DNA from 4 places in the Paenarthrobacter sp. NPDC091711 genome. Region 1 is predicted to be linked to each of the others. Evidence: riboswitches for the same ligand, from Rfam matches in the RefSeq annotation. Region 1 holds a riboswitch; each other region holds the start of a gene.
What was found. Region 1 has a riboswitch for S-adenosylmethionine ahead of ACIQH5_RS10115 (homoserine O-acetyltransferase). Riboswitches for the same ligand answer to the same signal wherever they lie in the genome.
Positions count from the first base shown of each region.

Region 2: another riboswitch for S-adenosylmethionine. It lies ahead of ACIQH5_RS15550 (DUF1737 domain-containing protein); the one in region 1 lies ahead of ACIQH5_RS10115 (homoserine O-acetyltransferase).
Region 3: another riboswitch for S-adenosylmethionine. It lies ahead of ACIQH5_RS17175 (LLM class flavin-dependent oxidoreductase); the one in region 1 lies ahead of ACIQH5_RS10115 (homoserine O-acetyltransferase).
Region 4: another riboswitch for S-adenosylmethionine. It lies ahead of ACIQH5_RS17470 (hypothetical protein); the one in region 1 lies ahead of ACIQH5_RS10115 (homoserine O-acetyltransferase).

Region 1 covers NZ_JBIVTF010000005.1:77,040-84,483, reverse strand. Annotated here, with positions in the region: gene ACIQH5_RS10145 (ketose-bisphosphate aldolase) at 1-699, shown strand, start outside; gene ACIQH5_RS10140 (DeoR/GlpR family DNA-binding transcription regulator) at 723-1,514, shown strand; gene ACIQH5_RS10135 (histidine phosphatase family protein) at 1,524-2,204, opposite strand; gene ACIQH5_RS10130 (CPBP family intramembrane glutamic endopeptidase) at 2,294-3,067, shown strand; gene ACIQH5_RS10125 (VOC family protein) at 3,211-3,849, opposite strand; gene ACIQH5_RS10120 (bifunctional o-acetylhomoserine/o-acetylserine sulfhydrylase) at 4,051-5,391, shown strand; SAM riboswitch class IV at 5,555-5,671, shown strand; gene ACIQH5_RS10115 (homoserine O-acetyltransferase) at 5,687-6,805, shown strand; gene ACIQH5_RS10110 (hypothetical protein) at 6,809-7,318, opposite strand; gene ACIQH5_RS10105 (winged helix DNA-binding domain-containing protein) at 7,381-7,444, opposite strand, start outside.
Region 2 covers NZ_JBIVTF010000010.1:102,717-110,160, reverse strand. Annotated here, with positions in the region: gene ACIQH5_RS15560 (NtaA/DmoA family FMN-dependent monooxygenase) at 1-1,251, opposite strand, end outside; gene ACIQH5_RS15555 (SulP family inorganic anion transporter) at 1,405-3,105, shown strand; SAM riboswitch class IV at 3,193-3,304, shown strand; gene ACIQH5_RS15550 (DUF1737 domain-containing protein) at 3,318-3,581, shown strand; gene ACIQH5_RS15545 (rhodanese-like domain-containing protein) at 3,578-3,988, shown strand; gene ACIQH5_RS15540 (O-succinylhomoserine sulfhydrylase) at 3,989-5,197, shown strand; gene ACIQH5_RS15535 (hypothetical protein) at 5,208-5,852, shown strand; gene ACIQH5_RS15530 (UDP-N-acetylglucosamine 1-carboxyvinyltransferase) at 6,027-7,444, opposite strand, start outside.
Region 3 covers NZ_JBIVTF010000012.1:115,471-122,914, forward strand. Annotated here, with positions in the region: gene ACIQH5_RS17150 (LLM class flavin-dependent oxidoreductase) at 1-8, shown strand, start outside; gene ACIQH5_RS17155 (PLP-dependent cysteine synthase family protein) at 333-1,754, opposite strand; gene ACIQH5_RS17160 (MFS transporter) at 1,947-3,482, shown strand; gene ACIQH5_RS17165 (rhodanese-like domain-containing protein) at 3,446-3,913, opposite strand; gene ACIQH5_RS17170 (LLM class flavin-dependent oxidoreductase) at 3,955-5,094, opposite strand; SAM riboswitch class IV at 5,317-5,426, shown strand; gene ACIQH5_RS17175 (LLM class flavin-dependent oxidoreductase) at 5,463-6,560, shown strand; gene ACIQH5_RS17180 (NtaA/DmoA family FMN-dependent monooxygenase) at 6,625-7,444, shown strand, end outside.
Region 4 covers NZ_JBIVTF010000013.1:50,908-58,351, forward strand. Annotated here, with positions in the region: gene ACIQH5_RS17455 (endonuclease domain-containing protein) at 1-265, shown strand, start outside; gene ACIQH5_RS17460 (helix-turn-helix domain-containing protein) at 204-779, opposite strand; gene ACIQH5_RS17465 (sodium:solute symporter) at 1,046-2,581, shown strand; SAM riboswitch class IV at 2,767-2,886, shown strand; gene ACIQH5_RS17470 (hypothetical protein) at 2,903-3,235, shown strand; gene ACIQH5_RS17475 (hypothetical protein) at 3,232-3,423, opposite strand; gene ACIQH5_RS17480 (VIT1/CCC1 transporter family protein) at 3,690-4,856, shown strand; gene ACIQH5_RS17485 (matrixin family metalloprotease) at 5,015-5,851, shown strand; gene ACIQH5_RS17490 (matrixin family metalloprotease) at 5,972-6,907, shown strand; gene ACIQH5_RS17495 (LOG family protein) at 6,927-7,444, opposite strand, start outside.

The sequences.
Region 1 (7,444 bases):
CAGATTTCCGAGAACTGCGCCAAGTACCACGGTGGACTCGAACCGATCGCGTCGGCTGCCCTGGCAATCGCCCGCTCAGCCACCGTCCCCGTTGCCCTCCACTTGGACCACGCGGAATCCGAAGACCTCGCGCTGGCTGCGGTGGACCTCGGCTTCGGTTCGGTCATGTACGACGGCGCGCATCTTCCGTACGAATGGAACGTCGAAGTCACCCAGCGCGTGGCCGCCTACGCCCACGAGCGCGGGGTTTACGTGGAGGCCGAACTCGGCAAAGTGGGCGGCAAGGACGGAGCCCACGCTCCCGGCGTGAGAACGGACCCTGCCGAGGCCCACGCATTCGTGGAGGCAACCGGCGTGGACGCGCTTGCCGTAGCGGTTGGCTCATCCCATGCCATGACCGAACGCAGCGCGGCCCTGGACCTGCATCTCATTACCAGGCTGAAGACCGCGGTGGGAAAACCACTGGTCCTCCACGGCTCATCCGGTGTGTCAGATGACATGCTCATAGGCGCTATCCGCGCGGGTATGACTAAGATCAACGTATCCACACATTTGAACGGGTTCTTTACCCGCGCCGTCCGTGAGTACCTCGATGCCAACCCTGCAGTGGTGGATTCCCGGAAGTACATCAAGGCCGGCCGGGATGCCCTTGTGCTGGAGTCCGCACGTATGCTGACGCTGTTCGCTAAAGCGAACTAGCTGGAACCCGCGAAAGGCTCGTCATGACCCGCACCGATCGGCTGACCGCCATACTCGACCTCCTGGCCGAGTCGGGCCATGTGGAGGTCGAGGACATCGTGACCCGCCTCGGCGTGTCACCTGCCACGGCCCGCAGGGATCTTGACAGCCTGGCCAAGCAGCGGTTGCTGAGCCGCACGCGCGGAGGCGCCACCACTGGATCAGTGGCCTACGACCTCCCCGGCCGCTACAACAGGGACGACCATGCCGTGGCCAAGCAGGAAATCGCCCTGGCAGCGTCTGCGCTGATTCGTCCCGGTGCCGTGATCGGGCTCAGCGGTGGAACAACCAACACCGCCTTGGCTCAATTGCTGTCCACCCGCGAGGACCTCAACGCGCCGTCCCACACGCCCACGCTGACCGTGGTCACCAATGCAATCAACATCGCCTCGCAGTTGGCGGTCCGGCCGAACATCAAGATCATGGTCACCGGTGGCATTCTGAACCCGCGCTCCTATGAGCTGGTGGGTCCCTACACGGACGTCATCATGCAAAAGGTCGCATTGGACATAGCGTTCATTGGCGTCAACGGTGTGGATCCCGATCTTGGCCCCACCATCACCGATGAAGGCGAAGCGATGGTCAATACCGTGATGGCACGCCGGGCCACGGAGTCCTATGTGGTGGCCGACTCTTCCAAGGTGGGCCGCCGCTCCTTCGCCGCGATGGCAGGCTATGATTTCAGGCACCTCATCACGGACTCCGGCATCAGCGCGGAGGACAGGGCGGCTTTCGAAGCCAAGGGCACCGAAGTCATCGTCGCGCCCGCCAGCTAAGGTTGCCGGCTAGAACCGCATCCTCGGTGCGTGAAGCACCGAATCGTCCACATCCCTGGGCACCCACTGGCTGAACGGTAAGTCCAGACTGTACTGATCGCCGTCGTTCCTGATCAGCGTCCGCAGTTCGGCGTTGTCCGGGTTGTTGAGGGACTCGAAGTACTCAACAGTCCAGTGGAACCAGCGCATGCAGAACAGGCGCATGGTCAGCCCGTGGGTCACCAGCAGCGCATTCGGCGCATAGCTGGGCTTCTGCCAGTGCCTATACAGCGTCTCCATGAACGACGACACACGGTCGTACACGTCCGAGCCGGACTCGCCCTCGCGGAACCGGTAGAAGAAGTGACCGTAGAGGTTGCGCAGTTCTTTCTGGTCCTCGATCTCCCCGGCGATCTGGAAGTTGGCCCAATCCTGTTCGCGAAGCCTGGGTTCTTCAATCACCCGCTCAATCAGGGAACCGAGATTCATGGCCTCCAGGGTCTGGTAGGCGCGCAGGTAGGGGGAGACATAAACGCAGACCTGCTCTCCATCGAGCTTGCGTCGTAGCTTCTCCCCGGCAACCCTCGCCTGTTCCACGCCACGGTCCGTCAGCGGGATCCGGTAGTCCGGCACGCGGTTGTAGATGGTGGTGTCGGCATTTGCGGCAGACTGTCCATGCCGGATCATGAAGATTCTCTCAGGGGCGCCCATCCCACCAAGCATAGGGCGGCTGCCACGCGTGGTCCGGCAAGGTGCGCGGTTCCCGGCAAAGTGGCAGGTTGTAAGGGCAAGATAGGTACATGTTCCTTGCTTCCCGCAGACGGCTGCGAGCCGAAGTGCTCATTGTGCTGGGCCTGTCCCTGGGCCAGTCGGCCGTCTACTCAGTAGTGCAGCTGCTGGACAAAATGTCCCGTGCGCCCTTGGCCGACGCTACGTCGACGTTGAACAGGTCCCAAAGCACCCGCGAATACTTTGACCTCACCTACCAGCTTCTGGACATTGTGTTCGCCCTGGTACCTGTGGCCTTGGTGTTCTACTTCCTGAGCACCCACGTGCCCGGCGCGAAGGAGGGCAGCGGTGGCTCGGCATTTGCACGGCTGGGCTTCAACTTTGCACGGCCCGGCAAGGACCTTCTTCAAGGGATTGGCCTGGCCGCCGCGATTGGGATCCCCTCGCTGGGCCTGTACGCCGCGGGCCGGGCCTTGGGCATCACCACGGCGATTGTGCCCAGCGGCCTGGACGCTTACTGGTGGACTGTGCCGGTGCTGATCCTCTCAGCCATGCGCCACGCAATCGTCGAAGAAGTGATCGTGGTGGGCTACCTCATGGACCGCTTCGGCAAGTTCGGGTGGAGCATGCCGGCAGCCATTGTGGTCAGCGCCCTTCTGCGGGGCAGCTACCACCTGTACCAGGGCTTCGGCCCGTTCATAGGGAATGTGGTCATGGGCCTGGTGTTTGCATGGATCTACACCAAGACCAAGCGGGTGATGCCCCTGGTGATTGCCCACGCAGTGCTGGACATCGTGGCCTTCGTAGGATTCAGCCTCTTCGGCAAGGCGATAGGCCTCGGATAATGGCCGTATAGCGGCCTGGGAAGCGGCCCGGGAAGGGGGCTCTTAAAAGTATTCGGCCGCCATCCATGGGTGACGTCATTGGCACCCGCTGATGGCGGCCGAAGCTTGGCCCGGACACGGTTGACCGGGGTTGGATGGAGCCCTTAGATGGTGACGGCTCCGGAGGCGGTTTCGAAGGTTACCGCCATGATGCCCGGAGTTCCGTGCGGGGCCATCCACTGGACAGCTACGTCCTCAAGCGGCTTTTCCACCGGCTCACCCAACCACTCGGTGACGCGTTCAGCCGAGCCCGCGATGGTGAGGCTGGACATCTTGACGTCGCTCTCGTAGATCCTGGACGGGTGCAGTGAGGGGTCGCCCTCCCACTTGAGCAGGTACGGCACCTGGGGATCGGCGATCAAGCCGAGGATGCCAATCTGCTGCCACACCAGTTCGCGGCCATCGGGGAACTTGCGGTTGCCCGGAACAGCGGAGCGGCCGAGGCGGTCCTCGAACGGGGCGAGGTCATCAACGGCGACGCACCAGCCCATCCAACCGCCGCCGGCAGCCGAGCGTGCACGGACGGCTTGGCCAAAGGGTGCTTTGTCAGAAGCGGGGTGGTCCAGGACCTCCACCACTTCCAAGTACTTGTTATCCGCAAGGGGAATGATCATGTTCCGGGTGCCGAAGCGCGGGTGCACTCCGCCCCGGACAGCGTCCACTCCCAATGCCGCGGAAATTCGTTCGGTAGTGGCCAAAAGGCCATCTCGTTCACAGGCGTAAGAGACGTGATCCATGCGCATGGCTTCATCTTGGCACTTTGTGATCGGGGTCTCAGCTAAGTCAAGCCTAACTAAGGTGGGATGTGTATAACTTTCGCTCTGAGCGTCATGGAAGGACGCGAAGAGACCAGTTGATTCCACCGGCGTCATAAAGCTGTCTTAGCTTCCGGACAGTTCCTAGACTGGCCCCAGCTCAGCTGCACCACATTGCCTGCCAATCCCATGCGCCACGAACAGGAGAACTCCATGTCCCAAGGATGGTCTTTCGAAACCCGCCAGATCCATGCAGGTCAGGAGCCTGACTCCGCCACCGGAGCGCGCTCCCTGCCGATCTACCAGACCACGTCTTTTGTGTTCCCCAGCGCCGAGAGCGCTGCCAACCGTTTTGCCCTGGCCGAGCTGGCTCCCATCTACACGCGCATCGGCAACCCGACGCAGGATGCCGTGGAGCAGCGGGTCGCGAGCCTTGAAGGCGGATTGGGTGCACTCCTGCTCAGCTCCGGACAGGCAGCGGAGACTTTTGCCATCCTGAACATTGCCGAAGCGGGCGATCACATTGTGGCCAGCCCCAGCCTTTACGGCGGCACCTACAACCTGCTGGCACACACCCTGAAGAAGTTCGGCATCTCCGTCACCTTCGTGGAAGACCCGGACAACCTGGACCAGTGGCGTGACGCCGTCCAGCCGAACACCAAGTTGTTCTTCGGCGAGGTTGTCTCCAATCCACGGCAGGACGTTCTGGACATCGAGGGCATCGCACGCACCGCCCACGAGGCCGGCGTGCCCCTGATCGTGGACAACACCCTTTCAACGCCGTACCTCATCCGTCCCATCGAGTGGGGCGCGGACATTGTGGTCCACTCTGCAACCAAGTATCTGGGCGGCCACGGGTCCGCAATCGCAGGTGTGATTGTGGATTCCGGCAACTTCGACTTCGGCAAGGATCCGGAACGCTTCCCCGGATTCAACACCCCGGACCCCAGCTACAGCGGGCTCGTTTACGCCCGGGATTTGGGCAAGGACGGTGCGCTGGGTGCCAACCTGTCCTACATCCTCAAGGCCCGTGTCCAGTTGCTCCGCGATCTCGGCTCGGCTGTGTCGCCGTTCAATGCCTTCCTCATCGCCCAAGGACTGGAGACACTGAGCCTGCGCGTGGAACGTCATGTTGCCAACGCCACCAAGGTGGCCGAATGGCTTGAAGGCCACGACGACGTCGAATCGGTCGCCTATGCGGGCCTGCCATCCAGCCCTTGGTACCAGCGGGGCCAGAAGTACGGCCCCAAGGGCACGGGGGCAATTGTTGCCTTCAACATCAAGGGCGGCGTGGAAGCCGGTAAGCGTTTCGTGGACGGACTGGAGCTGCACTCGCACGTTGCCAACATCGGTGACGTCCGCTCGCTGGTCATCCACCCGGCGTCGACGACGCACAGCCAGCTGACGGTGGAACAGCAGCTCGCTGCAGGCGTCAACCCCGGCCTGGTCCGATTGTCCGTGGGCATCGAACACGTGGATGACATCATCGCGGACCTCGAAGCCGGATTCCGGGCAGCCAAGGGCGCCTGACGCCTCGCGCCCAAAGCACTGACCCGGCTGCCGCCCGCGCCGACGATTATTCGCCGGGCGGCAGTTCCGGGCCCTGGTTCGTGAACGAAGAGACCTCAAACCGTCACACTGTTGTCACATTCTTCGCCATAACCCCCCTGTGTTTCCTAGACTCGTCGTATTAGGTCATGAGTGCCAGCACACAGCCCCGGCTTGCTGGCCGGCAACCCTCCTCCGCGGTGGGGTGCCCCGGGTGAAGACCTGGCCTGTTCGCACGCAAGGCGACGGGCAAGCGCGAGGTTAAGGTGTCAAAGGAATGACCATTACTGCTACAGCCCTTCCAAAATCCGGAGAAGAAGACGGAACCGTCAAGTACGCCGGCGTCGGTCCGCTGGAACTCGAAGCCGGCGGATTCCTGCCCGACGTCGTTCTCGCTTATGAGACCTGGGGGCAGCTGAACGCCGATGCCTCCAACGCGGTGCTCATCCAGCACGCACTCACTGGCAGTACGCATGTAGCCCGCGGAGCCACTGACGAGGAAGGATGGTGGGAGCAACTCGTTGGTCCCGGTGCCACCATCGATACCAACAAGTTCTTTGTCATCTCCATCAACATCGTGGGCGGCTGTTACGGCAGCACCGGCCCATCATCAGAAGCTCCGGACGGACGCCCGTGGGGCTCACGTTTCCCGCTGGTCACCCTGCGCGACAGCACTGAGGCTGAGTCGCGCCTCGCCGATGCCCTGGGAATCGAGGCCTGGCACGCCGTATTGGGCGGATCCATGGGTGGCGCGCGCGCCCTTGAGTGGGCTGTGACCTTCCCAGACAGGGTAAAACGTTGTGCCGTCATTTCGGTGGGCGCCTACAGCACGGCCGAGCAGATTGCTTTCGCCCAAGCCCAAACCCTTGCCATCAAGCAGGACCCGAACTTCAACAACGGCGACTACTACGGAGATACCGCGCCCGAGCACGGTTTGGCATTGGCCCGGCGCATCGCCCACATCACGTACCGCTCGGCGTTGGAGCTGGACGTCCGCTTTGGCCGGCAAGCCCAGCACCAGGAGACTCCGCTGGCCGCCGTATTGGGCGAGCGCGGCCGCTACCAAGTGGAAAGTTACCTGGACCACCAAGGAACCAAACTGGTCCGCCGCTTTGACGCCAACAGCTACATCGCCATCACCGAGGCATTGATGTCCCACGACGTCACCAGGGGTCGCGGCTCGTTGGAAACGGCGCTTTCCGGTGCTACGGCTGAGTTCTTCGTGGCGGCCGTGGACAGCGACAGGCTCTACTTCCCGGCTCAATCACGGGAACTGGCCGCAGCGCTCCCCGGCGAAGTGCCGGTTCACGTCATTGAGGCTCCGATTGGCCACGATGGCTTCCTCACCGAAATCGGCCAGCTCTCCGAGCAGCTCCGCGAAGCATTTTTTGCCTAAGCTTTAGCCGTTCATGATGTCGCCGCGCTGCCTCATGTAATCCTCCATGGCGATCTCGCCGTTGCTGAACTTCGCGTCCAGCTCTGCCAGCTTGCGCGCCCGGTATCCCTGCGGCTCAGAACCGTTCGTTGCGGGAAACGTGCTGGGGGATGACGGGCTCGACGGCGGCCCGGACTGCGGCGCGTCATCCACCGGGCGGATGACGGCCGGCTCGGACGGATAGCCCGGATAGCCCTGACCCGGATAGCTCTGGCCTGGGTATCCCTGACCCGGGGAGCTCTGCGACGGGAAATTCTGCGACGGGTAATTTTGCCCGGGGTAGCCCTGTCCCGGGTGATCCTGCCCCCGGTAGTCCTGCTGCGGGTAGCCTGGGCCGGGCAGATTCTGCTGCGGGTACTCGGGGGCGCGGAAGTCTCCGTGTTGGATCCGGCGCGCCCGGGAGCGGTTGTACATGCGGATTCCGAGTGGAATCAGCCACGAGCAGACGATGATCCAGAAGATCAGATTGTTCACAGTGCAGGCCTCCTAGGTCTCACCCCAGCTTAGTCCTGTGCCCTTGGACCGTTCCCGCCACGTCACACCAGCGTGACGTCCATGCCCAGAAACCGGCCATAACGATCCACCTCGGCCTGCAGGGCG
Region 2 (7,444 bases), on a different contig from region 1:
CGTGAGCTTGTCCAGCACGCTGTGCACCGTCACCGGGTCCACGAAGCCGGAAAAGAGGAACCCATCGCCGCCCACCTCGGACCCTGTCGACTCCAGGTAGTCCGCGATCTCGCCTGCCGTGCCGATGATCGAGTCGCCCGCGCCGCCGCTGCGGGCCTGCAGGATCTGGCGCAGCGTGGAACCCGGAGGTGCGGCCTTGGCGAAATGCTCCAGGGTGCCCTGGTTGCTGTTGGTGCTCAATTCAGGCAGTGGAGCGTCGAGGTCGAACTGTTTGAAGTCGATCACGGAGAGGTAGGAGATGGAGTTCAACTGGCTGTCGATGTCGCGTTGGGTGAGTTCCCGCCTCTGGGCCCGCAACTCCTCGGCCTCGGCCGGGGAACCAACAACGGTGGGCTTCAGGACGAAAAGTACCTTGACGTCGTCGGGATTGCGGCCGGCCTTCACAGCTTCTGCGCGAATCGAGTCCCGGTAGGACTTCATCCCGTCAACGCCACGGGCCAGGGCAATGGCCACGTCAGCATTGCCGCCGGCAAATGCCTTGCCCCGGGGAGAAGCACCGGCCTGAACCAGCACAGGTTCCTCGGGTAAAGGCGCAGTGTTCAGTGGGCCCCTGACCTTGAAGAAGTCACCCTGGTGGTTGATGGGGTGCACCTTGCTGTGGTCCGCGAACACCCCCGCGTCAACATCCTCAAGCACGGCTCCCGGTTCCCAACTGCGCCAAAGCCGCCTGACGACGTCGACGAATTCCTCCGCTTTCTCGTACCGGAGGTCATGCTCGATCTGTTGGTCCAGGCCGTAGTTCTGCGCGGCGAGGTCACTGCCGGAAGTGACAACGTTCCAGCCAAGCTGCCCTTCGGAGAAGTGCTGCAGCGTAGCCAGGAGCCGGGCGGCCGTGAAAGGCGGGTAGAAGGAGGCGCTGACCGTCGGGACGATCCCGAGGTGCTCGGTGGCGGAGAGAAGGTAAGGGACCAACGCCAACGGATCATGCTTCGGGGCGAACGACGCGTGCGCCAGGGATACCTCGGCTGTGCCGCCATAGGTGTCCGGAACGGTGAGGGAATCTTCAATGATGAACAGGTCCAACCCGGATCGTTCAAACGCCCGGACGGCCTCCTGATACAGGGCGGGTTTCTTCCAGTCATAGCCCAGGCCATAGCCGGGAGTCCCCCAGCCCTGAACACCGAAACCGTGGCCTACGAACCATCCAAAGTGCAGCATGGGCTTGAGTGTAGAACTGCTTTGTCCGTTCACCGCGACCTGATTTCATGCGAAGTTACAGGGGGTCGTACTGGGTCAATTATGCTCCCGGGACGTCACATTTGGGCCGGACTCATGATGGTTGCATTTTCCACATACAGCGTTCACCTTGTTCCGCAAACACCGTGGGTCCGCAATGATCGCTGTATGAGTTCAGCCACCCGCACTTCCGCCAAGGATCGCCTTTCGGGCGTCTGGGCACTCAAGGGGTACAAACGCGAATGGCTGCGGCACGACGCCGTGGCGGGTGCTGCACTGTTCGCCCTGCTGGTGCCTGCGGGCATGGCCTACGCGCAGGCGGCCGGTTTGCCCCCTGTCACCGGGCTCTACGCCACGGTGATCCCGTTGCTGGTCTACGCCGTGGTGGGGCCATCCCGCATTCTCGTGTTGGGACCAGATTCCTCCCTTGCCCCGATGATCGCCGCAGCTATTGTTCCGCTTGCAGCCGGCAGCAGTGAAAGATCGGTGGCACTCGCCGGGCTGTTGGCTGTGTTGATCGGGGTGATCATGCTCGCGGGCTCCGCACTGAAACTCGGTGCCATCACCGGGCTGCTGTCCAAACCCATCCGGCTCGGATACCTCAACGGGATCGCTTTGCTGGTGGCGTTGTCCCAGCTCCCGGCGTTCCTGGGGATAGAGGCCGACGGCGACATCTGGCAAAAGCTCGCGAAGGTCACCACCGGGTTGCTGGGCGGCGGAGTCAACATCACCGCGCTGCTGCTGGGCTTAGGTTCACTCGCGCTCATCTGGATCCCCAAACTTCTGAAGTGGAAGGTGCCCGGCGTCCTGCTGGCGGTGGTGGGCTCATGCGTTGCAACGGCCGTTTGGGGCCTGAACGACGACGTCAAGGTCACCGGGGTTTTGCCGCAGGGGCTGCCGATGCCCGCGCTCGGCGGCATAGGCTGGGCTGACGCTCTGATGCTGCTTCCCGCTGCGGCCGGTATTGCCCTCATGGCGTTCGCGGATACTGGCGTCCTGTCCCAAACCCTGGCAGCCAAGGAAGGGAAGAAAGTCTCGGGCAACAGGGAGATGGCAGCCCTTGGGGCAGCCAATGCGGCCACCGGCTTGCTGGGCGGATTCCCTGTCTCCGGCAGTACCTCGCGCACCCCTGTGGCTGTGGACGCCGGCGCCAAGTCCCAGATGACCGGGGTGGTTGGCGCGGTGCTGGTTGTTGCTTTCATGTTGCTGGCTCCCGGAGTTACCGGGTACCTTCCTTCCGCAACCTTGGCCGCCGTCGTCATCGCGGCGGCCATTGCCCTGGCAGACCCCGCTGGCGTTAAGCGGCTCCTCAGCCTGAGCCGGAGCGAATCGGTGGTGATGCTGGCAGCCTTCCTGGGAGTTCTGACCGTAGGCGTACTGCAGGGAATTGTCGTAGCCATAGCCTTGGCACTCCTGGACTTTGTTCGGCGGGCGTGGGATCCCTACCGGACAGAACTCGGAGCCGAAGCTGGGCTCCCCGGGTATCACGACCTCGAGCGGCACCCCGACGCCGAGCGCATCCCCGGGCTTCTGATCCTCCGCTTCGATGCACCTCTCTTCTTCGGCAACGGGCAGGTTCTGGCGGCCTTCGTCCGGGAACAGTTGGACGAGGCCCCGGAGGAGACTGCGGACCCGGTGACCCACGTCATCCTCGCCGCAGAGCCCATCACCGGGATCGACACCACCGCGCTGGATGACCTCGTCACGCTGGACGAATGGCTGGCCAGCAAAGGTGTGGACCTCGTGTTCGCCGAACTGAAGGGACCTGTCAAGGACAAATTGATCCGGCTGGGCACGGCAGCCCGGTTCACGCCCGACCATTTCTTCCCCACGGTGGGCGCCGCAGTGCGTGCACTGAAGCACGTATAAGGGAAGCGGCCTCCGATTACGCAACATGACGGCCGGACAACAGCCCGCAAGTGCAGCCCGAGGCCCGTGGATGTTACGTTTTTCTTGAGTAATGAGTACCAGCGCAAAGCCCTGACTTGCTGGTCGGCAACCCTCTCTCCGGCGGGGTGCCTCAGGTGACTACTCGGCGTATCGACAACTCGAACTGCAAGCGTGACTGAGGAGCACCAGCTATGCCTGAACCCACTGAAGAAAAACTTTCCTATCGCCTGATTACAGGCCCGGACACCCGTGATTTCTGCGAGCGGATCCACAATGCCCTCGCCGAGGGCTATGTGCTCCATGGCAGCCCGGCAGCCACATTCAACGGCACGGACGTTATTGTGGCCCAAGCAATCGTGCTCCCCGCCGCCATCGCCAATGCCGATGCCGCCGTTGCCACCGCAGTGGACCAGCTGGAGAACTACGACGACGAAGCATTCGAGGGCCACGCATGAGCTACGCAGGTGACCTGACCCCGCACGATGCGTGGGCCAAGTTGGAAGAAGGCGCCATCCTGGTGGACGTCCGCACCGAGGGCGAGTGGGCACACATCGGCATCCCGGACACCAAAGCCACCGAGAACGATCCCCTGTTCATTCAGTGGAACCTTGCCGGCGGTATCCCCAACTCCCGCTTCATCGAGGATTTGCGTCAGCAGGCCCCCGAAGACGACGGCGTTGAGCTGGTGTTCCTGTGCCGCTCCGGCCAGCGCTCCATCTCCGCCGCCATTGCCGCAACGCAGGCCGGCTTCACTGCCTACAACGTCCTGGAGGGCTTTGAAGGAGAACCGGACCGCTACGGCGAGCGCACAGTGAACGGTTGGAAGAACCGTGGCCTGCCGACGAATTTGGGGACCGAGTAAGTGACTTTCAATCCCGACGCCGCCGGTTGGAGCCCCGACACCCAGGCCGTCCGCGGTGGTCTTGACCGTACAAATTTCCAGGAAACGTCCGAGGCCGTTTTCCTGAACTCCGGTTTCGTCTACGAATCCGCCGCTGCCGCCGAGCGCGCCTTCACCGGTGAGGACGAACGTTTCGTTTACTCCCGCTACGGCAACCCGTCCGTCGCAACCTTCCAGGAGCGGCTGCGGCTGCTCGAAGGAACCGAAGCCTGCTTTGCGACGGCGTCAGGCATGTCCGCGGTCTTCACTGCTTTGGGTGCCCTGCTGGCTGCCGGCGACCGCGTGGTTGCCGCCCGCTCCTTGTTCGGCTCCTGCTTTGTGATCCTCAATGAGATCCTGCCGCGCTGGGGCGTTCACACGGTCTTCGTGGACGGCCCGGATTTGGAGCAGTGGCGCGAAGCCCTCTCCGAGCCCACTACCGCGGTCTTTTTCGAATCTCCGTCCAACCCCATGCAGGAGATCGTGGACATCGCTGCGGTCAGCGAGCTGGCGCATGCTGCCGGGGCCACCGTAGTGGTGGACAACGTCTTTGCCACTCCCCTGCTGCAACGCTGTGGAGAGCTGGGCGCCGACGTGATCGTGTACTCCGGCACCAAGCACATCGACGGACAGGGACGCGTTCTTGGCGGCGCGATCCTTGGCACCAAGGAATTCATCGATGGCCCGGTGAAGCAGCTCATGCGGCACACTGGTCCTGCACTGTCCGCGTTCAATGCCTGGGTGCTGACCAAGGGCCTGGAGACCATCGGACTGCGCGTGAACCACAGCTCAGCATCCGCTTTGAAGATCGCAGAGTGGCTCGAGCAGCAGCCTGCTATCAGCTGGGTCAAGTACCCCTTGTTGAAGTCTCACCCACAGTACGAACTTGCAGCGAAGCAGATGAAGGCGGGCGGCACCGTCCTGACGTTTGAGCTGTCTCCTTCGGCCGGGCGTTCAGCCAAAGAGGCTGCGTTCGCCCTGCTCGACGGCCTCCGCGTCATTGACATCTCCAACAACCTGGGCGACTCCAAGTCCCTCATCACGCACCCTGCCACCACCACCCACCGGGCCATGGGACCGGAGGGTCGCGCAGCAATCGGTCTTTCCGATGGTGTCGTGCGCCTGTCCGTAGGGCTCGAAGACGTGGACGACCTCATCTTGGATCTGGAGAAGGCCTTCAAACAGGTCTAACCTTGCTGCCATGAGCGGGAACCATCCCTATCGCCGTGCCGGTGCTGTGATCGTTGCCGGCACGGTGGTGTGGTTCGTTGGAATCTCTCCGGTCTCACGCGTTTACATCACGCCCGACGACGCCGAGCGGCTGCGCATGCTGACGGCAGGCCAGCGCGGATGGATCGTCGGCCAGCACCTTACGGCCGTGGGAACTGTCGCCGTGCCGGTGGGATTCGCCGCGTTCGCCCAAGCTGTTCAGGAGAATGGCGCCGTCACGGATGGTGGTTCTGTCCCGGACAATGCATCGCGCGGGAAGGCGAAGAAGTGGGCTTTCGCTGCAGCCGCAGCCCTGCTCGCCGGCGCCCCGTTCTTCGTCTCAAGCCTCGCCCGGCGGGCTGCTGACATCGAAGGTTTCGCCTACCGCAGGGGGTCCAACGCGCCGTTCCTGGCATACTCCGGACTGCATGTTGTGGCGTTGGCTGCGCTCGGCGGGAGCCTGCTTTCCTTGCCGACAAAACGGTGGATCGCTATTACGGCTGCGGCCAGCGCACCCGCCTACGGCGCCATCCTTGTGGCGAAGAAGGACATTCCGCCGCTCTTTTTCTACTTAGTGGAAGGGACCATCGGCGCGTACCTGATGACATGGGAAGAGCCGGACTCCAAGGCCGCCTGACCGGCTCCAGCTCGCTTTGACCAGTTCCAGCTCGCCTTGGCCGGCTCCTCAACCGTGCGCACCCGTTGCCGCCATACGCACCAGAGGTAACTGGCGCAGATGGCGGAAACGGGAGCGCAAAAGGCGGGAACGGGCGCGTCCAGCGGGAACAGGCGCGTCCGGCAGCGACCGACGCTAGTCCTGGAAGTACTCGATCTTCGCGCCAATGGTGTTCAGGCGCTCTGCAAGGTCCTCATAGCCGCGCTCGATCACGTAGATGTTGCGAAGCTCCGAGGTTCCCCTGGCAGCCAACATGGCCAAGAGCAGGCAAGCGGCCGGGCGCAGGGCGGGCGGGCAGCCGATTTCCGCGGCACGCCACTTGGTGGGGCCGTTGACGTAGATCCGGTGCGGGTCCAGGAGCTGCACCTGAGCGCCCAATTTGTTGAGTTCCGTCAGGTAAATGGCACGATTCTCGTAGACCCAGTCGTGAATCATGGTCTGGCCCTCGGCATTGCCCGCGATCACTGCGAAGAACGGCAGGTTGTCGATGTTCAGGCCAGGGAACGGCATCGGGTGGATCTTGTCCTGCGGGGCGCGGAGCTCCGATGGCTTGGTGGTTACGTCCACCAGACGGGTGCGCCCGTTGCGTGCCATGTACTCGCCGGAAACCTCGAGGTTTTGGCCCATCTGCTCCAGGGTGGCGAGTTCAATTTCCATGAACTCGATGGGAACCCTGCGGATGGTGACCTCGGAGTTGGTCACGATGCCGGCGGTGATCAGGCTCATGGCCTCAATCGGGTCCTCCGACGGGAAGTACTCGATATCCACATCAATGGCCGAGCGTCCGGTGATCTTCAGCGTGGTGGTTCCCACGCCGTCAATCTCCACACCGAGGCCCTCCAAGTAGAAGCAGAGATCCTGCACCATGTAGTTGGGGCTGGCGTTCCGAATGATGGTGGTGCCTTCGCGGTGGGCCGCCGCCATGATGGCATTCTCCGTTACGGTATCGCCGCGTTCGGTCAGGACGAAGGAGCGATCGAGATCGTCGGCGGGAGGTGCAGTCACGGAGTAGAAACCGGACTTCGCCTCTACCTCAAGGCCGAACTGGCGAAGCGCCTGCATATGAGGTTCCACCGTGCGCGTTCCGAGGTCACAGCCACCGGCGTAGGGAAGAAGGTATTCGCTGGTTTCGTCCAGGAGGGGACCCAGCAGCATGATGACGCTGCGGGTACGCCGGGCGGCGTCAACATCCATGGACTCAAGATCCAGCACCTCGGGGCGCCGGATGCGGAGGTCGCTGCCGTTGAGCCATGTACATTCCATGCCGATGGAGGTCAGCACCTCAACGATCCTGTTGACTTCCTCGATCCGGGCGAGCCGTCGCAGCGTGGTGGTGCCGCGGTTGATGAGGCTCGCACACAGGAGGGCCACGCCGGCGTTCTTGCTGCTGTTGACGTCCACTTCACCGGAGAGGGTCCGGCCGCCCTCCACGCGGAGGTGGGTCATCTGCGGCTTGGCCACTTTGACGATGGAGCGCCCAAAAATGGCTTCGAGGCGTTCGATCATTCTGAGGCTGAGATTCTGTTTGCCCTGTTCCATCCGGGCGATTGCGC
Region 3 (7,444 bases), on a different contig from region 1:
TTTCCTGACGCTCTCTAACATCCCGCGTGTTTGACGTGGACGCTCTCTCACATCCCGCGTGCTTGCTGTGGACGCTCTCTCACATTCCGCGTGGTTGCTGTGGACGCTCTCTCACATCCCGCGTGGTTGCTGTGGACGCTCTCTCACATCCCGCGTGGTTGCTGTGGATGCTCTCTCCTGTCCTACTTTTCCTTTTAGTCGCCATGCCACCCGGCATTCCCAGCCGACACCCGGATCCGCCGATAAGCGGACAGTCCCCCCGATGCTTTCGTCATTCTCCATGTGAGAGAGCGTTGGGTTGAAGGGGGTGGGATGTGAGAGAGCGTTGGGGGTTAGGTGAGCGTAGCGGCGATTCGGCCGTCAACCAGGACCGCGATGACCTCCGGGGCCGCACCAGCACCAGACTCCGGGGCCACACCAGCACCATATTTCGGGGCCGCACCAGCACCAGACTCCGGGTCCGCGGCGGCTCCAGCCTCTGATGCCGGCAGTCCCGCGGCAACCGTGCGGTACGGGATACCAGCGGTGACCGCCGGCGAGGCAGGGTCAACGGCTTCCATCGAACGCAGGGTCACCACTTCCACTACTTCACGCGGGTGAACGGTCCCGAAACCCTGGCCCCGGTCCAGTACAAGCAACACCGGTTCGTCCGGTGCCACATCCCGGGAGTGAAGTTCGACGACGGCCTCCGCCGCTGTCAGGCCACTCGCCACCAGCTGGACCCCGGCAGGCGCGGTGGTGAGAAGCGAACGGATGGTTCCTTCCGGCGTCGTGGGTTCCAGGAAGCCGAGCGAGGTGAGCCAGTGATCGTCGAAATAGGTGGACAGGTAGTTCCGGCCTGAGTCGGGGAGGACCACCACAATGGTGTGTTCCTCGTCCAAAGTTTCGGCGAGTGTCAGGGCTGCTGCCAAGGCCGTCCCGCCGGTGGCACCAATGAGGAGTCCTTCCTCGCGGGCGGCACGGCGGGCGGTGAAAATGGCGTCGCGATCACTGACGCTGATGAATTTGTCCACCAACGCGGTGTCGAACGCCTCGGGCCAGATGTCCTCCGTCGACGCCGGGTGCAGGGGGTGGCCAGCGCCCTCCGTGTATTTGAGCGAACCGCTGCCGCCTCCGTAGCGCGAGTGCTCGGGGTCAGCGGCGATGACCTGCACTAGTCCGTCGCTGACCTGCTTCAAGTACCTGCCGGTTCCGCTGATGGTTCCGCCGGTCCCGACGCTGGCCACAAAGTGGGTAACCGACCCCGCGGTGTCGGCCCAGATCTCCGGCCCGGTGCTTTCCGCGTGGGCCTGCGGGTTGGCTGGGTTGTCGTACTGCAGCGCGAGCCAGGCCCCGGGAGTGGTGGCGGCGAAGGCCGCAGCCCGGTTGGCCAGGTGGCCGGGATCGGATCGCGGAACGAAATCGGCCACCAGGTGGACCTCGGCTCCGAAAGGGCGCAGGAGGCGGATCTTTTCAGCAGCCGTGGCCGCCGGAGCGAAGATCACCGAGCGATAGCCCAGTTGTGCGGCCACCAAACTCAGCCCGATGCCAGTGTTACCGCTGGTCCCTTCCACCACGGTCCCGCCGGGCTCCAACAAACCGGCCCGTTCTGCGGCCCGGATCATGGAAAGTGCGGCCCGGTCCTTCACGCTCCCGCCGATGTTCTGGAACTCGAGCTTCGCGTAGATGCGGGGCCGGACACCTTCGCCCAGCCGCTTCAGCCGAAGCAGGGGAGTGCCGCCGATTGCGTCCAGGACTGATTCATACACGGTCATGCGGCCACGCTAAGACGCGGACATCGCCCCACAAAAAAGCGTTTCCCGCTGCGTCCTTCCGTGACCGGAGCGTCGGCGAACAAGCCCCAAAGAGTCATAAACGAGTCACCGGCGGTAACCCGGATTAACGCCCCTTAACCGGGTGTCTCGCGATGCCCGGACCCCGGCCGAACCCGCCTAGAGTCCACAATCATGGGCCATGGAAATCACGCTAAACGTTCCGCCCTCTGGCTTTGCCTGGGCGCCGGATTCATCACGCTGCTGGACCAGTCGATGTTTGTCCTGGCCGTTCCCGCGATGTCCGCCTCCCTGCACGCCGATTCCGGGTCCGTGCAGTGGATCCTGGCCAGCTACTCGCTGGCGTTCGGCGTCGCATTGGTTCCCGCCGGCAGGCTGGGCGACATCGTCGGGCGGCGCACGCTCTTCATCGCCGGCATTGCGGTCTTCGGCGCATCCAGTCTTGTGGGTGGACTGGCCACCGACCCCTCGCTTGTCATCATCGCCAGGCTCCTCCAAGGACTCGGCGCGGGCACCCTGAACCCGCAGGTTCTCGGACTCCTGCAGGACATTTATCAGGGACACGACCGCGCGAAGGCCTTGGGCGCCTATGCCGCCGCCGGTGGTTCCGCTGCAGTATGCGGACCACTGATCGGGGGACTGGTCCTCTCACTGGGCGACCCCGGAATCGGATGGCGGATCCTGTTCCTGGCGAACGTTCCCTTGGTGCTGATCCTGGTGCCACTTGCCTTCCGGCTCCTCCCGCGGCCGGCAGGCAAACACCCCGGAAACGCCAAGCCGTCCATCGATATCTTGGGCGCGTTGCTGTTGGGCGGAGTGGTGGTGGCATCACTCATTCCCACCATCTACGGCGCGGGCACTGTTGCTGTGACGTCGCTGGCTGTCGGCGCCGGTGCGCTCCTCGCCTTCGCCGGCTGGGAGATCCTGTACCACCGGCGTGGCCGAACCCCATTGCTCAGTGCCTCGCTGGCGAAATCCAAGGGTTACGCACTGGGCACAGTGGTGGCACTCTGCCAGTTTGGCGTCGGTGCCGGAATGGCGGCCGTGACCGCCTTCTATTTCCTCTCCGGAACCGGGATGGCTCCTTTGGCGGCCGCGGCGATCCTTGCGCCGCAAGCAGCCGGCATGCTGTTGGCGTCCAGCTTCAGCTGGCGTTTCGTGGCCCGGTATGGGCGTGCCGGGATCGTGTATGCACTTCTCGGCAGTCTGGCCTGCCTGATTGCCAAGGACCTTTTTGTTCAGGGGCTCGACGGCGGGACAGCGGCTCTTGCGGTGGCCGCCGTCGGGCTTCTCCAAGGTGTGTCAACCGGCCTGGTGGTCGCGCCGAACCAGACACTCACTCTGGCCCATGCGCCCGTGGGCGCCGCCGGAGTGGCTGCAGGGTTCTACCAACTCAGCCAGCGGTTCGCTGCGGCGCTTTGCTCCGCCGCGGCAGCAGGAATGTTCCTTCAAGCGCATAGCGCGGCCACCGGCCAGGCCTCCAAGGACGCCTTCCACCAAGGCATCGTCATGTGCTGCATCTTGCTGGGCGTCGCCTTGCTCGCCGGCGGAATCGACTGGCTGCGCGAGGCGCGGGACCGCACAAAGACAAGTGCCGCCGTCGTGACTTCCGGGAGGGAAGCCGCGACGACGGCTGTGGTGCTGACGCCGGAAGGCCCGACGGCGGCAGGTACTCAGCGCTCGGAAGTCACCGATTCGGTGGACGCCTGAGTAGTGGCGGCGGGCGGTGCCGCTTCGGCGGGCGGTGCGGTGGGCGCCGTGGTGGGGACGCCGGCGTCGCGGAGGGCCGGGAAGCCGCCATCCACATGGACAGCGTTGGCGTAGCCGAGGACCTGGAGCTTCTGCGCGACGGGTCGTGAACCGTTTACAGAGCCGCAGAACACCACGATCTTCTGGTCCTTGCCGGTGACCTGGGGCAGCCGGTGGGCGGATTCCGGGCTGAAGTCCTCATCCACGTGCTCGCGGTTCACCACCACAGCGCCGGGGACTGCGCCGGTGCTGGCGCGGCCGCCTTCGCTGCGGACATCGATCAGCAGGGCGCCTTCTTCGATGAGCTTGGCGGCGGCATCGGCGGTGATCAGCTGGGTGTCCTGGACGGGTTCCTGGGCTTCGGTTTCCTGGGCGGTGGTTTCGATGGACATGGTGCTCCCTTATCTAGGTGGTGGTTGGAAAATCGGAAAAGCTAGAGACCCCATACCTCGGCCAGCAGCTGGTAGGAGTTCTGCCGGTCGGCGGGGTCATGGGCAATGGTGGTGATGAGCAGTTCCTGGGCACTCGTGGCCCGCTGCAAAGTGCGGAGTCCTTCGCTGACCTGGTGGGGGTCGCCCACGAACCGTGTGTCCATGCGATCCTTGATGAGCTCCCCGGCTTCGGCGTCCAAGGAAAGCTCCAGTGCATCCTCCGGTGACGGGTACGGGATGGCGCCGTGGCCGCTGCGGATCCCGTGGACCCAGTGCGCGTAGCCGCGGGCCAAACGCTGGGCCTGGCGTTCGTCCGGGGCTACCAGCACGTCCGCGGAGACGATCACACGCGGTTCCCGCAAGGCCGCGGAGGGTTCGAAGTGAGCCCTGTACTCGGCGATGGAGTCCAGGACGCCTGCCGGTGCCACGTGGTAGTTCGCGCCAAAGGGGATACCCAACTTGCCAGCCAAGCGGGCGCTGGGGCCGGCGGTGGACCCGTGGATCCAAAACTGGGGCGACTGGCCGAGAGCGGGTGTAGCCGTGACTTCCTCACCATGTTTGGTCCTGTAGTCGCCGGTGAAAAATCCGATGATGTCCTGGATATCGTTCTCGAAGTTGTCTGTATCACCGGGGAAGCGACCCAGCAGTTCACCCTGCAGCCGGAACTTCCTGGGCAGGACCGCACCGAAGATGGGGCGCGGCGCGGGGATCAGCAGTCCGTCAACCACACGATCGGTGGGCTCCGAAGCGTCAGCGGGTACCACTCCGGGAGCCGGATCGCTGGGGGATTTGGGCGGGCCGGAGCGGCCAAAGCCCAAGTCCAATCGGTCCGGGAACACGGCGGCCAGTGTTCCAATGCTCTCTGCAATCTGAAGGGGCCGGTAGTTCCCCAGCAGAGTGGCCGCGGTGCCCACCCTGATGGTCTTGGTGGCGGAGGCAACCAACCCGGCCAGAATGTGCGGGGCTGATCCGGCAACGCCGGTGTTGAGGTGGTGCTCGGCCAGCCAATACCGCGAGTAGCCGGAAGCCTCGGCAGCGGCGGCAAGGGCAAGGGTGCTCCGCAGGGCATCGCCGGGAGTCTGGCCGGCGGACACCGGGCTCAGGTCAAGGACGGACAGGGGAGTAACTGGAGGCTTCGGCATGGCACGACACTACGGAGCCGCGCGCAGAGCCCAAAGCCGATCCGTCACCCCGCTCAACCGGACTAAATCCAGCGAAATCCGGCGAAACGGGCCGTCACAACCGACCCTTCAAAAGCCCGAAAATGACGATTCCAGCAGCCCTTTGACGTGGTATTTCCCGCCTTGACGCTGCAAGTCCAGCGGTTTGTACATTCCTTGGACAGCCTCCTAGATTCAAGTTCAGGTCAAGAGTCAGCACGCCAAGGACCGGCTCGTGCTGCGGCAACCCTCAGGCATTACGTGGCGGGGTGCTCCGGAAACAGACCAGGCCGCATCTGCGGCAAGTGAATGTCGTCCCAGCCGCTGTGCGGCCTCTGAAAGAGAGAATCATGCCTTCCACACCTGTACCCGAATTCCGCTCCCGCGTTATCGCGTTGGAGCTCGACGGCGACGGAGCCCACCCCGCGTCGTGGCGCAAGGCCCACCATGATCCGCAGGCGCTATTGGGGGGCCAGCGGATCCGTGAAACCGTCCAGGCAGCGGACATCGCCGGTTTCCATGCGGCCACGTTCAAGGACAGCCGCGTGGTGGATCCTGGAAGCACCGGGATTGCGGGCCGGATTGATGCGATCCAGCGCGCGGCCTTTGCAGCACCGATCACCCGGTCCATCGGTCTTGTCCCTGAGGCCGGAACGCTCTTCACTGAGCCGTTCCATGTAGCCACGCAGCTGGCCAGCCTGGACTACTCCTCCTTGGGGAGGGCGGGTTGGCTGGTCACCGCGGACAACCTGGCCAAGGAAGCCCGTTCCGTAGGGCGCACGCAGTTGCCAGAAGGCGAGGCCGTCAGCGAAGCCGCAGATGTGGTCCAAGCCAGCCGCCGGCTTTGGGACTCCTGGGAAGACGACGCGGTGATCCGTGACGTTGCCACAGGCCGGTACTTGGACCGGGACAAGCTGCACTACGCCGACTTTGACGGTGGACGCTTCTCCGTCAAGGGACCGTCCATCATCCCGCGCCCACTCCAAGGGCAGCTCGTGGTGTTCGCGCCCGCTGAGCTGATTCCCGCCGTCGAGGCTGATGTTGCCCTGATCTCCGCAGACACCACGGACGACCTCCCGCAAGCTGCCCAAGCGGCAGCATCTGCGGGTGCGCCGAGGACCTTGGTGGAGTTGGACGTCATCCTCGATTCCCGGGGGCAGACCGCGGAGGACCGTCTGGCCGAACTGGACTCGTACGAAGAGTGGACGGGCGGTGCCCGCTACGTGGGCAGCGCCGAAGGCTTAGTGGAACTGCTCACCACGCTGTTCGCAGCGGCCGACGGCGTCCGCCTCAAGCCAGCGGTACTGGATGTGGACCTTCCCGAATTGGCTAACAAGGTGCTCCCCGAACTGCACCGCAGCGGGTTGGTGGTGCCGCCGCTTCCGGGCGCCACACTCCGTGAAACCTTCGGTCTTCCCCGTCCCGCCAACCGCTTTGCCGCGGCCTGACGCCGGCTGACCAACGCCCGCCGCCAAGAGCCCACTCACAGAGCCAGATTCAGAGAGCAGAAACATGACCAACCATCACCGCATCGCAGGCAACGGCCAGATCCAGTTTGGCGTCTTCTTCCAAGGCGTCAACCACACCACCGTGTGGAAGGACGCGCAGAGCGGCTCGCAAACCGACTTCGAGTCATTCCGCCGGGTGGCCCAGACAGCTGAACGGGGACTCTTCTCCGCGTTCTTCCTCGGAGAAGGACTCCGCCTCCGGGAACACCTCGGAAAGATCCACGATCTGGATGTTGTGGGCCGTCCCGACGCGCAGACCGCCCTCGCCGCGCTCGCAGCCATCACCACGAATATCGGTTTGGTGGCGACGCAGAACACTACGTACAACGATCCCGCGGACCTTGCCCACCGCTTAGCAAGCCTGGACCTGCTGTCCGGCGGCCGCGCGGCCTGGAACATCGTCACCACGGACAACGCATGGACCGGCGCCAACTTCAGGCGCGGCGGGTTCCTCAAGCACGAGGACCGTTACGTCCGGGCCGAAGCGTTCGTTCAGACAGCAAAGGCTATTTGGGATTCCTGGGCTGACGGCGCAATCGCCGGGTCCCGGAATGATCCACGCTGGCTCCGCGAGGACGCCATCGCCACGGTCAAACGCCAGGATAAGAGTTTCGACGTCGAAATCACCGGCAGGTTGCCGCGCTCCAGCCAGCAGCACCCGGTCTTGTTCCAAGCCGGGGACTCGCCGGACGGCCGCGATTTCGCCGTGCGGAACGCGGACGTGATCTTCTCGGCACATCCGGAACTGGAAGACGCCAAGAAGTTCCGCGACGACATTGTGGCCCGCACCCTTAAAGCCGGGCGTCCGGCAGATGACGTGAAGA
Region 4 (7,444 bases), on a different contig from region 1:
GAGGTACCCGCCGGAGGTGATTTGGTTCGAGCCGGAGAGGGTGATTGCGGAGATTCAGGCGGTTCTCGCGTTGCGTCGCGACGCTCCCGCCCAGTTGGTGGGCAACCTTGCACCTCTGAGCCCCGGGTTTCCAGGGTTCAACCCACTCCCCCGGATCCAAACCGAGAGGTACCCGGGAGGGAGCGCAGCGGGTGGCGCCAAAGCTAGCGGCTGGCTGCCGGCACCAGTACCCACAACACCTCGACGGTTTCATCCGTGGGGTTGATCCAGGTGTGGGGTTCACGGCCCGGGAAGGAGAGCGTGTCCCCTTCTTCGAGGTCGTACTCCTCGTTGGTCAGAATGAGCTTGATCCGGCCCTTGACCACATGGAGTACATCTACGTCGCAGTCCACGGCGTAGAGCTCATTTTCTCCGCGGCCACGTGGCTCGATGGTTGCCTGCAGGATCTGGAGGCGACGCTCGGAGCGGGCGGTCAACAAGCGCTCCACAATGCCCTGGCCACCCAGGGAGATGCGGGGGCCGTCATCGCGCTTGGTTAGGTGAGTCTCCGGCGCCGCGAACAAATCGCCCACGGACACGGACAACACTTGGCACAGAGTCACCAAGGAAGCGACCGACGGCGATGTCAGGTCCCGCTCCACACGGCTGAGGAAGCCCTTGGTCAGTCCGGTGGCGTCCGCCACTTGCTCAATAGTGAGGCGCTGCGCTTGCCGGGCTGCGCGGATTCTGGAACCGATGGCAACTGGAACATTGCTCGGTTCAACGGGTAGAGCCTTCATTCACGAACCTTTCAGGCCTGTCATGTGGCCCTGTCATTGGAGCAATAGTAGCCGGGAGACAGGCCAAGAACGCCAGAATACGCGGAAGCATGACCAAAGGATCTTGACTGTTACTCCCATCACAACATATCCTCATAGGCAACAAGTGTTGTCTGTGAGGCACACAACACCTCCTCAATCTCCAATCGTCAGCACAGAGACTTCGTCGCTTCGCAGGAGTATCGTCGAAAACCCCAACCTCTGTGCATCAGCTCCAAGGACCGTTCATGGAATCATCGGCTATAAACATCGCAATCGTGGTGGTGTACCTGCTCGCCATGCTGGCATTCGGCTGGTGGGGCAAGTCCCGCACCAAGAACAACAGCGACTTCCTGGTGGCCGGCCGCCGCCTGGGACCCTTCCTTTACACCGGCACCATGGCTGCAGTGGTCCTTGGTGGCGCATCCACCGTGGGCGGCGTCGGCCTCGGCTACAAGTTCGGCATCTCTGGCATGTGGCTTGTGGTGGCAATCGGCTCAGGCGTGCTGCTGCTCAGCCTCCTGTTTGCCGGGACCATCCAGCGGCTGAAAATCTACACGGTCTCCCAAATGCTGAGCCTCCGCTACGGCAGCAAAGCCACGCAGACCTCCGGCATCGTCATGCTCGCCTACACGCTGATGCTGTGTGCCACGTCCACCGGCGCGTACGCCACCATCTTCGTGGTGCTGTTCGACTGGGAGCGTTGGCTGGCTATCGCCGTTGGCGGCGCGATCGTCCTTGTCTACTCGACCATTGGCGGCATGTGGTCCATCACGTTGGCCGACCAGGTCCAGTTCATCATCAAGACCGTGGGTATCTTCTTCCTGATGCTCCCGTTCGTCCTGAACGCAGCCGGCGGCATGGACGGCATCCGTGAGCGCCTCGACGCAAGCTTCTTCCAGATTGACGGCATCGGCATCCAGACCATCATCACGTACTTCGTGGTCTACACACTGGGTCTCCTGATCGGCCAGGACATCTGGCAGCGCGTCTTCACTGCCAAGACCCCCACCGTTGCCCGTTGGGGCGGCGCAACTGCCGGCGTTTACTGCATCCTTTACGGCATCGCCGGCGCCCTGATCGGCCTGGCCGCCCGCGTTGCCTTGCCGGACATTGACGTCGCCAACCTCGGCAAGGACGTGGTGTACGCAGAGGTCGCAACCCACATCCTGCCTGTCGGCATCGGCGGCCTGGTCATGGCTGCAGCTGTTGCAGCAATGATGTCCACGGCTTCCGGCGCCCTGATCGCCGCGGCAACGGTGGCCCGCGCCGACGTCGTCCCGTTCGTGGCCAGCTGGTTCGGCAAGACCATCAACACTGATGACACCGAAAACCCCGAGCACGACGTCAAGGCCAACCGCTACTGGGTCCTGGGACTCGGCATCGTTGCCGTGCTGATCTCCATGGCAGCGCAGGACGTGGTGGTTGCCCTGACCATCGCCTACGACATCCTGGTGGGTGGCCTCCTGGTAGCCATTCTCGGCGGCCTCGTGTGGAAGCGCGGAACCGGAATCGCCGCGGCGTGGTCCATGGCCATCGGGTCGGTCCTGACCCTCGCGTTGCTGATCCTCTTCGCCGTAGGAGCGATCCCGAGCGCGGACGGCGTCTACGCCAACGAGCCGATCTACTTCGGCCTGGCAGCCTCGTTCGTCGCCTACGTAGTGATTTCGCTGCTCACCCCGCCCACCGATCCCGCGGTTCGCGAGGCCTGGGACAAGCGAGTGGCTGGTGCCGTCTCGGAAGAGCTTCCTCCTGAGGCCCACCCGGTCAGCAGCCACAAGTAAAAAGAGACAAGTACGACGGCGGCGCCTCCCCTTTCCGGGGTGGCGCCGCCGTTGTTTTGTCCCCAGGAGAAACGTCCACCCGGCAGGTGCGTTGCGGGGCCCACTCTGCGCCCCAAAACCCCACCCAAACACGCACACCAGGCCCCACAACGGGTATCCCTAGCAATGGGGTAGGGTGGTCCCAGCTTCAAGAGATGTGGCGCCAAGCTCCGACTTGCCACGCACCAACCCCATGTTCACGGGTGGTTCGGATGAGGAAGCGGCCCGTCCCGGACCAGAGACAACCGAGCGGGCAAGAGCACTCCACCAAGGAGCAGTCCCTTGCCGTACCAAGGCGATATCACCCCGGCAGCAGCCAGCACCCCAGCAATTGTGAGCACCCCAGACACAACAGCCACCACCACGGTCGCGGTGATTCCCGCCGTCGACCTCTTCCTGGGCACGGTGACCATCCTGGCCGGGAACGGCGCCACGGCCCGAACCGGGCGCTTCGGGCATCCCCACCCGCAATTGATCGCGCAGGCGTTGGCCCACGCGGTCCGGCCAACGCGTTGGTGTGAAGTGTCAAGGACGCTAACGGTGACTGTCGCCGCGGCGGGCCGGCGCGGCGGTGTGCAGCGGCACTTCACACTTAGCCACGAAGATCCGGCCTAGCTTTCCTCGTCCTCCGCACGGAACTCTTCGGTTTCGTCGATGGGGACCACGCGTTCGTCGTCGTCGGGGGCGTCTACTTCCTCAACCCAGGGCTGGTCCACTTCCTGGTCCTCGGCGTAGTCGTAGGCGGGGTCGGACTCAATGGTGGTCCGTTCCTGGTAGTTGGCGTGTGATTCGGTGGTGTTCATGGTGCAACCTCCGTCTCGTGGGCCGGTGTTCACGGGCCGGCTCAGCCCGTTGACCCGAATGCAGGAATCCAGGAGTGGGAGGACCCCAATCCCCTGTCCTTCCATCTGAGCACCGGCATAGGCAAGGGTCAAGGAGCGCCGAAAATTACGGTGCACCGAACATTCCGGTTAAGGAATACCAGCCAAAAATCCGCGCGGATAAGCGGTAGTGTGGGGCGTGCAATGGGGCCGCACCTACCCCACCCAGCACAGGAGACAAAGTGCAGATGCACCAGGAATCCCATAGTTCGTCGAGCCCCGCTCCGGACCCCACCCCCGAATCAGCAGCCGCCGAAAACACTGGTACCCAACCCCCGCCGCCGTCGCACGCGGACATCCGCCGCTGGCGCCAGTACCTGGCTGACGAGCGTGCCGAGGCCGCCGTGTACCGCGAACTTGCCCAGCGGCGTGACGGTGAGGAACGCCAAATTCTGCTCGCCTTGGCCGAAGCCGAAGGCCGGCACGAGGCCCACTGGCTCAAGCTCCTTGGTGAGCACGCCGGAATGCCCAAAGCAGCATCCACCCGAAGCCAGTTCCTGGGATTCCTTGCCCGTAACTTCGGCTCCGTCTTTGTGCTTGCCTTGGCCCAGCGTGCCGAAGGCCGTTCCCCCTATGGCACGGAGCCTGCAGCAACACCTGCCATGGTGGCCGATGAACAAATTCACGAAGAAGTAGTCCGGGGCCTGGCCACGCGTGGGCGCAACAGGCTCTCCGGGACATTCCGCGCCGCCGTTTTTGGCGCCAACGACGGCCTGGTCAGCAACCTTTCGTTGGTGATGGGCATGGCAGCAACCGGTGTGCCCAGCCCCGTGGTCCTGATGAGTGGCGTGGCAGGTTTGTTGGCCGGTGCACTGTCCATGGGCGCGGGCGAGTACGTTTCGGTCCGCTCCCAGCGGGAACTCCTTAACGCCACGTTGCCCACGCAGGCAACCTTGACGGCCGCGCCGTCGTTGGACATCGAACACAACGAGCTGGTCCTGGTGTACCTGGCCAGGGGCATGACCCACGAGGCCGCGGAACACCGCGCCGCCGAGCGTATGGGATTGTTCAGCTGCGACTGCGATCCGAGCCTGTCCTTGCAGCCTGAAAAACCGCCCGCGGATGAGCACGAATCCGTTGGCTCGGCGTGGGGCGCTGCGCTGTCCAGCTTCTGCTTCTTCGCCTCGGGCGCCATCGTGCCCATCCTCCCGTTCATCTTCGGAATGACGGGCATTGCGGCCTTGATGGTGGCCGGGGTTTTGGTGGGCCTGGCGCTCCTGGCCACCGGCGCCGTGGTCGGCTTGCTGTCCGGAACGTCACCGTTGAGCCGCGGGCTGCGGCAGCTGGCCATTGGCTTGGGAGCGGCCGCCGCCACCTATGGACTGGGCCTGGTGTTCGGAGCAACCATCATTTAAGTTTGGACTGCCCATAAGTTTGGACGGCTCGGGCCGCAGACCGTAATGTGGGTTCGTCCTCCTCGCTGCCCCGCGTGACCAGGGCATCAGGAATGGAGAACCGTGGACCGGAGCGGGAAACAACGCGCGCGCCAAAACACCGGCGCAGTGGCGCAGTGGTGCGGGTTCTCCGCGGCGTCCTCATGGCCGCAATTGCCGCCGTCGTGGCTGTTCTGGTGAGTGGGTACCTGCAGGGCGATCCCCGCATTACCGCCCTGTTCCCGGGCCTGAGCATTCCGGGCGCCCCGCAGAACGCGCCCGGTGTTGCCGAAACACCGCGTGACCCGAAGACGCCGCCGCCAGGACTTGAGGAGGCGGACGCCCCACTGGCCTCGCCGTCAGCGCCCGGCACCACCAACGATTCGTATAAGTTCCTGGCCACCAACGACGACGGCACGCCGGTAGGTTATTCGCCGTGCCGTCCGCTTCATTACGTCGTCAACAATGCCACCGCACCCGCTGGTTCCGATGATTTGCTGGCCACCGCCTTGGCTAATATCTCAGCAGCGTCCGGCATTCAGTTCATCAACGACGGCACCACGGACGAGCTGCCCGTTGACCGACGCGAGCCATATCAGCCTTCCAAATACGGCGACCGGTGGGCTCCCCTGCTGATCTCCTGGACCACGCCCGTGGAAGCCCCTGCGCTGGCCGACAACGTCATAGGGACCGGCGGCAGCACCATGTACTCCCTCAACAAGGGTCCCAAAAGCTACATCACCGGGAGCCTGGAGCTCGATACGCCGCAGGTAGCGGAACTCCTTGCCAGTCCAGGCGGGGCCGATTACGTCCTGGCCGTCATGCAACACGAGCTGGGGCACGTGATGGGTTTGGATCATGTGGATGATCCGATCCAACTGATGTACCCGGAAATCGGAGCTCCGGACGGACTCGCGGCGGGCGACCTGAATGGCCTGCATCTTCTTGCCTCGGCGCCCTGCCGCAAGGACATCTAGGCGCCTTTCGCTGATGGAGCAGCTCCGCCATGGACTCCCGGCGGAGCGGGACTTATGCTGGCCAATACGGCCGACGGCGGCGCCCCACCTCCCGTCGCAGCCTTCACGTCAGGGGGTTCCATGGAACCTTACGGGTCGCCCAAGTGGCCGGACCCCGATCCCGCTCGCCCTCACTACCTCCCGCATTCCCAACGCCCGCCGGAGCCTCCCCCGGTCAGGCCGCCGATCAAGCACAGCAGCGTTGTGGCCATCATGTTCCTTTTCGGCGTTCTCGCGCTGGTGTGCGCGGGAGCCTACTTCAGCGGCGAACTCCGGCCGTTGCTGTATGGCTCGTCCTCTTCACAAAGCCAAGCACCCGGTCCCGGGCTGGTTCCGTTCGGCCAGCGCCAGGACCCTGTACCGGGGCTGGAGGAAGCGGACGCGCCGCTCGGGACGCCGGCACCACTGAACCGCACCAGTTCCTCGTACAAATTCCTGGCCCTCAAGGAAGACGGAACCCCGCTGACCTACTCACCGTGCAGGCCCATCCATTACGTGGTGAACTCGGACCTCGCGCCGGCCTCCTGGCAGCCCTTGGTGGAAGAGGCCGTGGAACAGGCCGGAGCAGCCACGGGATTGAGGTTCATCTACGACGGCCCGAGTTCCGAGGTTCCCTCCCCCACCCGGTCCGGATACCAGCCCGAAAGGTACGGGGACCGTTGGGCCCCTGTCCTCATTGCGTGGAGCACCCCTGAGCAGGTGCCACGCCTGACCGGGCAGACCGTGGGCCTTGGCGGTAGTTCCTCCGTTGGCCTCAGCAACGGCTACAAAGCCTATGTCACCGGGACGGTGTCCTTGGATGCTCCACAGTTCGCTGAGATCGTGAACGCCCCCAGCGGAGAGGAAATCGGCATAGCTGTGATCATGCACGAGCTCGGGCACCTCCTGGGCCTGGACCATGTGGACGATCCCCGGCAGCTCATGTTCGATCAAGCTTCCTGGGTGCGCGGATACGCTGCCGGCGACCTCACCGGATTGGCCCAGCTGGGCACGGGTCCTTGCAGCAAGGACTTCTGAGGTCTTAGCCGGCAACCACCTATCCCGCAATCACTGCGAGCGCATCCTTCACGGTGTCAACCAGGAAGATCTTCTCCGCCATCGGCTTTCCGGCTGCGAGGCTCTGCAGCATGGACCAGGCAGGGAAAGTCCGTTCCCAGTGTTCGCGTCCCACCAGCACCATGGGCGTGATGGTCTCCGGGGCCCCGTAGTAGTTCTCGCAGGCATCCTGGAAGATCTCCTGCACTGTTCCCGCCGCACCCGGGAGGAACACGATCCCGCCGGTACAAAGCTCCAGGAGGATGGCTTCCCGCACGGCGTTGGCGAAGTACTTGGCGATGTGGGTGGCGAACAGGTTGGGCGGCTCGTGGCCGTAAAACCAGGTGGGAATACCGAGGGTCGGGGTACCGTCCGGATAACGTTCGACGACGGCGGCTGCTCGCCGCGCCCAGGCCGTCACCGAGGGCCTGAACCCCGGCACCGCGGCGAGCGCCTCAAGCGCGGCAGTAGCGTCGGCGTCGGGCAGTCCGCTCAAGTAGGCCCCAAGGTTGGCCGCTT